DNA from 2 places in the Paenibacillus sp. 1182 genome. Region 2 is predicted to be linked to the other one. Evidence: a T-box and tRNA genes for the amino acid it is inferred to sense, from the RefSeq annotation. Region 2 holds a T-box; the other holds one or more tRNA genes.
What was found. A T-box is a leader RNA that pairs with one kind of tRNA and senses whether it is charged. The one in region 2 lies ahead of ileS (isoleucine--tRNA ligase), so its partner is inferred to be a tRNA-Ile.
Positions count from the first base shown of each region.

Region 1: it encodes a tRNA-Ile, which carries the amino acid that the T-box ahead of ileS (isoleucine--tRNA ligase) is inferred to sense. The anticodon was not compared.

Region 1 is NZ_JAFICR010000004.1:361,618-365,026, reverse strand. It holds tRNA gene JOD82_RS10430 (tRNA-Val) at 380-456, shown strand; tRNA gene JOD82_RS10425 (tRNA-Arg) at 515-591, shown strand; gene JOD82_RS10420 (reverse transcriptase-like protein) at 700-1,140, shown strand; gene JOD82_RS29120 (helix-turn-helix transcriptional regulator) at 1,340-1,735, opposite strand; tRNA gene JOD82_RS10405 (tRNA-Ile) at 1,900-1,976, shown strand; tRNA gene JOD82_RS10400 (tRNA-Ser) at 2,088-2,177, shown strand; tRNA gene JOD82_RS10395 (tRNA-Ser) at 2,186-2,273, shown strand; tRNA gene JOD82_RS10390 (tRNA-Leu) at 2,281-2,355, shown strand; tRNA gene JOD82_RS10385 (tRNA-Ser) at 2,359-2,446, shown strand; tRNA gene JOD82_RS10380 (tRNA-Ser) at 2,452-2,543, shown strand; gene JOD82_RS10375 (hypothetical protein) at 2,652-2,861, shown strand; gene JOD82_RS10370 (hypothetical protein) at 3,054-3,335, opposite strand; gene JOD82_RS10365 (helix-turn-helix transcriptional regulator) at 3,337-3,409, opposite strand, start outside.
Region 2 is NZ_JAFICR010000006.1:177,986-181,394, forward strand. It holds gene JOD82_RS14310 (YggT family protein) at 1-134, shown strand, start outside; gene JOD82_RS14315 (YlmH family RNA-binding protein) at 143-925, shown strand; gene JOD82_RS14320 (DivIVA domain-containing protein) at 1,098-1,607, shown strand; T-box leader at 1,775-2,056, shown strand; gene ileS (isoleucine--tRNA ligase) at 2,136-3,409, shown strand, end outside.

The sequences.
Region 1 (3,409 bases), on a different contig from region 2:
ATTCAACTATAGTTGAAATCGTAACAAGTTCAGCACTATTGCTCCAAAACGTGTTGACTTCTTTAAAATTGACTTTCTTTACATTGTTTCTTGAACGAACAATATAGCTAAACAATCGATCATTTGTATCACTTTTTTGAATGATTTTATAGTTTGCTAATTGATGATTAAGGATACGTTGCACGTCCTCTTCAACTGTATTATGTTCTTATAAATGATGCGTGGAAAAATCCATAGACCAAAATAAGCATGATATACACTTCAAAAGGAATAACTTAAAAAAATTTTATCATGTTACCCGCTCCTTATTTAAAAAGAGAAAGTTTATATTAATATCATAATTTTAATATTGACTATAGTCAAGTTTATTGGTTATTTTGCTCGCTTAGCTCAGTTGTAGAGAGCGTTCGGTTTACACCCGAAAGGTCATGGGTTCGAGTCCCTTAGCGAGTACCATGATGCGGTCTTGGTATATGGGTTGTGCCGTAGCCTTCCAAGCTACTGAAACGGGTATGTCCTCGTAGCTCAGTTGGATAGAGCATGGAGCTTCTACCTCCAGTGTCAGGGGTTCGAATCCCTTCGAGGACGCCAATATAGCGATAACAAATGTGCGTAAGATTTCATAAGTCTGACTTTCGAAGGTTCAAGCCCTACTATCGCGAATGAATATAAAATCTATGTTTAAGGTGGGTGAGAGAGGTGACTACATTCAAAGTTTATACTGATGCTTCCTCGCGCTATAAAGCGATTGTGGAGGATGTAGGGAGTGAAAGGGGACTACGAAAAGTCTACCCCTCATCGATCGGTGCAGTTATCAAAGATGGGGAACAAGTTGTAGGGGCGATATCCGAGAGAATTGGATTTTCGGACTCAAACTATGCTGAGTTTTTGGCTATGTATACAGCTTGCAGATATTTGATTGATCATAATATTTCAAAGGTTGATTTCTATGCGGACTGTTTGAACCTTGTCATGATGGTGAATCAGCAAATCATTAGTGGAATTCCTGAACTGCGTAAATTGTCTTATGCCATCTTGGATTGCTTAAATCAAATTGAGAATTACACCATTACATGGATCCCAAGAAACAGCAACAAGGAAGCTCACCATATGGCATCTCAAGCTTTTAAAGTCAGCTAACTTTCAGTCTATTATCCATAAAAAAATAAGAGCCGTTGAGGGTTTCCCAATCCTCAACGGCATAGGGGGAACATTGTTTATAAATAAACAACTTCCACCACAACCAAAGTGATTATAGCATGAAAAGAGAAGACGAACAAGCAAGATGCATTATGGAAAACGCAAACGAGGAAAGACCTTTTTCTCATTAAAGTGTCTACTATGACTTTTTGATTTGCTCAATAATCTCGGTGGGGATTTTTTCTAAGTAAGCAAGAGTCCGAAACTCAATGGGATCTATGTGAAGAACACTTGAAATAGCGATATTGATCTTGTCTCCAGCAGGTTCTATATTTCCGTTTTGAAGTTTGCTGAGATAGGAACGATTTGTTTTTACATCCAGTTTTCTAAGTGCAACTTCTATCTCCGTTAAACTCATGCCTGAACGTTTAATAGCTGATTTAAGCATTCTGGAGTAAGGGGTTTCTGTCGTATCATCTAACTCTACACCTTTCAAAAGATAATCGGTCGATACGTTCAGAACGTCTGAAATTCTGATGATCAAGTTCATGTTAGGAGATATGTTCCCTGATTCAATGTCTTGGTATTCTTCGATTGAAATATCTAATTGGTTCGCAAAATCTTGTATGGTAATGGATAAATGGCATTCGTTTGTATTTTAAACGATCATGAAACATTTTTTCACCTCAAGCTTATTATACAGGTTGATAAGGTGTTTCAAAGACTTCCTTAAAGTCGCTTTGTAGGATAGATTTATTTGCTGTTATAGCTCAGTTGGTTAGAGCGCTCGTCTGATAAACGGGAGGTCAATGGTTCAAATCCATTTAACAGCACCACCATATGTGGGATATGCAACTGGTGTGCCAGAGTCGCACTCTGAGTAGGGTTTGATTCCCTTTAATCATGATGACGGGTAGGTTCAATTCCTACATCCCACAAACGTATATGGAGTCATGGCTGAATGGCTAAAGCACGGTCTTGCTAAGACCGCGAAGGGTTAAAACCCTATGCAGGTTCGTGTCCTGTTGACTCCGCCATTTTTTATGGATCGTTGGCAGAGAGGCTTAATGCATCATCTTGGAAAGGTCACGGGTGTAAAAGCCCCGTAGGTTCGAATCCTACACGATCCGCCACAAATATCTGGACTTAACTCAGTTTGGGAGAGTACGTGTCTAAGACGCTGGGTCGTTGGTTCGAATCCAACAGTTCAGACCAATTGGAGAGTTGACAGAGAGGCTTAATGTACCAGTTTCGAAAACTGGAGGGTGTAACAGCTCCAAGGGTTCAAATCCCTTACTCTCCACCAACTTTGGAAGTATGTCCGAATGGTAAGGGGACGCTCTTGAAAAGCGTTTAAGGCGGTGCGATCCGCTGTGGGGGTTCAAGTCCCTCTACTTCCGCCATATACAGAATGAAAGGGGTGATATCCTTTGGACTTCATCGATGAACACGCATGGTGCAGAGGTGTCACCATAACCCTACACCTCAAATAAAAATAAGAGGTGATATATATGATGTATGTACAATGTAATTTAATGAGTCATGGTTTAGTGGATGTGAGATGGTTGCCCGAGAAATTTGCGAAGATTGGTCAATCCATCGTCGTAAAGGAAACCGGAAGGGCATGGGTTGTACAAGATACGTACAGCAAAGCAAATGAAAAGCAAGTCATTCAAATGCGTGATCTCCACAAGCATCACAGAAAAGGAACGGATATTTAAGTTATCTTGTTAGAGGTGTTATCCTCTAACCTATATAGGGTAGTATGTAAAACAACGTATCAAGGCTTGTTTGCGAGGGTTCGATTTCTACTTTACCTGGCAATGCTCTTTTAGTTGGATCACTGCTTATAAAGGAGGAGAGTCTATTCAATATTAGACTCTCTTCACATCTCTAAAGAAATATTAATTACTTTAGGATAATCTCTTTCTTTCAATGAAAAGAAACACAATGTAAAAAATTAATACACCAGCAAAAAGAATACTAACCCCATCCTTGTAGGTGGAAAAACTGAGATGGAAGAGCGTATCAACAATATTAATAGCAGCATATCCTACTAACAGAAGCGCAAAAGACAAATTTAAGGGGTTAAACATAATGCTCCTTCCTCTTTCATCCCTACCTTCACGTAATTGAAACATACTATTTATTAGAACTATACCGAATATTATGAACGAAAGTATCGCTGTTAACATGTTATTCATCCTCCTCATTATCTGATGGCTGGAATTGAAAAACCTCTTGGAGTTCTCGTTCAAACACATGAGCT
Region 2 (3,409 bases):
AGCCGTATTTGTCTCCTTTTCGCAGGTTTATACCGCCAATCTTCGGGATGATTGATATTTCTCCCATCGTTGCGCTGATTGCTCTGCGTTTTGCGTCGTACGGTTTGATTTCTTTAATTGGTAAGCTCGTCTAGGAGGAGTTATGCGAACTGAGATTTATGAGCATTTTCACCCGGATGAACGGGATTATGTGGATCGTGCTTCCGAATGGATCAGTCATGCGGGGGCTTATCATGAGCAGAAGCTGACTGATTTTTTGGACCCGCGCCAACAGTACATATTGGAGACACTTGCTTCGAAGGAAGACAAGGTCACGATTAGGGTAGATGGCGGATACATGGCTTCGGAACGAAAGCGGGCGCTGATTGCGCCCGATTATTCGTATTTGGACGGTGAGGAGATGGGGATTCAGGTCCTTTCCATCACATCTGACGATCTTAAAATAGGTACCCTTGAGCACGGTGATTATCTAGGTGCCCTACTGGGACTTGGAATCAAACGTGGGAAAATTGGAGATATTCATGTACTGGATGATGGGTGTCATGTATTGGTAGCTTCAGAGATCGGTAATTTTATGACGATGCATTTGCAGCAGGTACACCGTGTTCATGTATGGACAGAACTATTGCCTGTAGCGAGTCTGCGAACGAAGGAAGTTGCATTAGAGACGCTAGACCTGACGGTCGCTTCTTTGCGTCTGGACGGTATTGCTAGCGATGTGTACAAGCTAAGCCGCAGTAAAATATTAACACCGATTCGGGCGGGACGGTGCAGGGTAAATTGGAAGGTGGAGGAGAATCCATCCACTCCACTTAAAGCTGGAGACGTTATTTCCATGCAGGGTTTTGGGCGTTTCAAAGTGCTTGAAACAGACGGGATGACAAAAAAGGGAAGATTCCGTGTCAAAATTGGTAAGTTTGTATAGCTGTAGGCAGGAATCACGAGCTTTCTGTCGAAAGAATTAAGCTATAGCGAAGAACTGGAACGATTTTGCTCTGTACAGTATTCACAAAACGGGGTATGATGACCGATAGATGATAGTGAGCGTCGTGACGCGGAAAATGTATTTTTTGTCAATCTTATAGGAGGTGGACGGCATGCCATTAACGCCATTGGATATACATAACAAGGAATTTGCCCGCCGGCTTCGCGGTTATGATGAGGATCAGGTTAATGAATTTTTGGATCAGGTGATCAAAGATTACGAGGGCGTTATTCGTGAAAATAAAGAACTGAGCACCGAGTTGTTGAACGTACAGGAGAAGCTCGATCATTTCGCGACTATTGAGGATACGCTGAGTAAGACGATTATCGTAGCGCAGGAAGCCGCAGATGAAGTTCGTAACAACGCCAAGAAAGAATCCCAACTGATCGTGAAGGAAGCGGAAAAAAATGCGGACCGTATTGTGAACGAAGCATTGTCCAAATCCCGCAAGATCGCGTTGGAGGTTGAAGAGCTGAAGAAGCAGGCATCGATTTACCGAGCACGGTTTCGTACACTGGTGGAAGCACAGCTTGACTTGTTAAGCCAAGACGGCTGGGAAGCTCTTGAAAACCGGGAACGCGAAGTACTGGAGCGCGAGCGTGAGATGAAAGAAATTTACTAATTTCATTTCTGACAAGCTTTTATTAGACGTTGTTAGGGTTGACTTTTCACTTTAAACAGGCTATAACTGTAAATACTATACTGAATTCAACGATTGTCCGTCCGTCGGCTGATGGTTGTTATTCAAGGCAACGATGTTGCTGTTTAATATTCGATGAATTTAACATGTTTAATTCGTTGATGGGAACTAGTACGTCATGATTTGTCCCTCAGAGAGTTGGCCTTCCGGTGCAAGCCAACGTTCAGAACATGACCGAAGATCCTCCCGGAGAAGTGAGCTGAAGCGCTTAAGATGTATGGCGTGTGTAAGCAATCACCGTTTGCCATGCGTTATAATGGCGCCCTGCTGTAGTTGAGTGGGGCTCAGAGAGCCGTGATGAGACTGTATTTTTAGAATGGTCTATTTTTACGGAATCAGGGTGGTAACGCGAGCACAGTCTCGTCCCTTTACAGGGATGGGGCTTTTTTTGTTGCTTTTTTTAGGAAATGCTAGGGAAATCAATGATGAGCAGAGAGGGAGTATGACAGTATGAACAGAGTGGATGTTAAAGAAAAAGCACGGTCCCGTGACCTGCGCATCCTGAGCAAATGGAAGCAGGAGGACACATTCCGTAAATCCATTACAAATCGTGAAGGAAAGCCAAATTTTGTGTTCTATGAGGGCCCACCAACAGCTAACGGTAAACCGCATATCGGTCACGTGCTGGGCCGTGTAATTAAGGATTTTGTGGGCCGCTATCAGACAATGAAGGGATACCGCGTCGTACGTAAGGCAGGCTGGGACACGCATGGCTTGCCGGTAGAATTAGGTGTACAGAAGCAACTGGGGATCTCCCATAAACCTGAAATTGAAGAATACGGCGTTGAAAAGTTTATAAAAAAATGTAAGGCGAGCGTGTTTGAATACGAGCAACAATGGCGTGATCTAACCGAAGCGATCGGATACTGGACAGACCTCGATAACCCGTACATTACATTGGATAATAACTATATCGAGAGCGTATGGAACATTTTGGCGACCATTCATGAAAAAGATCTGCTGTATCGTGGTCATCGTGTGAGTCCGTATTGTCCGGATTGTCAGACAACGCTTAGTTCTCATGAAGTAGCGCAGGGCTACAAAGATGTAAAGGATCTGAGTGCCACGGCCAAATTCAAGCTGCATAGCAGTGGTGAATATGTACTGGCTTGGACGACAACACCCTGGACCTTGCCGAGTCACGTGGCGCTTGCCGTCAACCCTGAACTGGAATATGCACGTGTGAAGCAGGAAGACGGTGTATACATCGTTGCTAAAAATCTGGTTGAAGACGTCATTAAAGGCGAGCATGAAGTGATTGGCACGCTATCTGGTTCAGAACTGGTTGGCCAAACCTATACCCCGCCATTTACGTATTTTCAGGTTGAGAAGGGTAATCAGATTCTGGGTGCGAAGTTCGTAACAGATTCCAGCGGTACAGGTATTGTTCATATGGCTCCAGCGCATGGTGAGGATGATTACCGGGTATGTCGTGAAAATGGTGTTGAGTTTATCAACGTGGTGGATCTTCAAGGTAACTATGTAGAGGAAATCACTGATTTTGCAGGCCGTTTTGTGAAAGACTGTGATGTAGATATTGTTAAAATGCTGTCCGAAAAAGGCTTGCTGTACAGCAAGGAAAAATACGAGCATAGCTATCCGTTCTGCTGGCGCTGCGATACTCCATTATTGTACTATGCTATGGACAGCTGGTTTATCAAAACAACTGCGATCAAGGATCAATTGATTGCCAACAACAGCGAAGTCGAATGGTACCCGGGGCA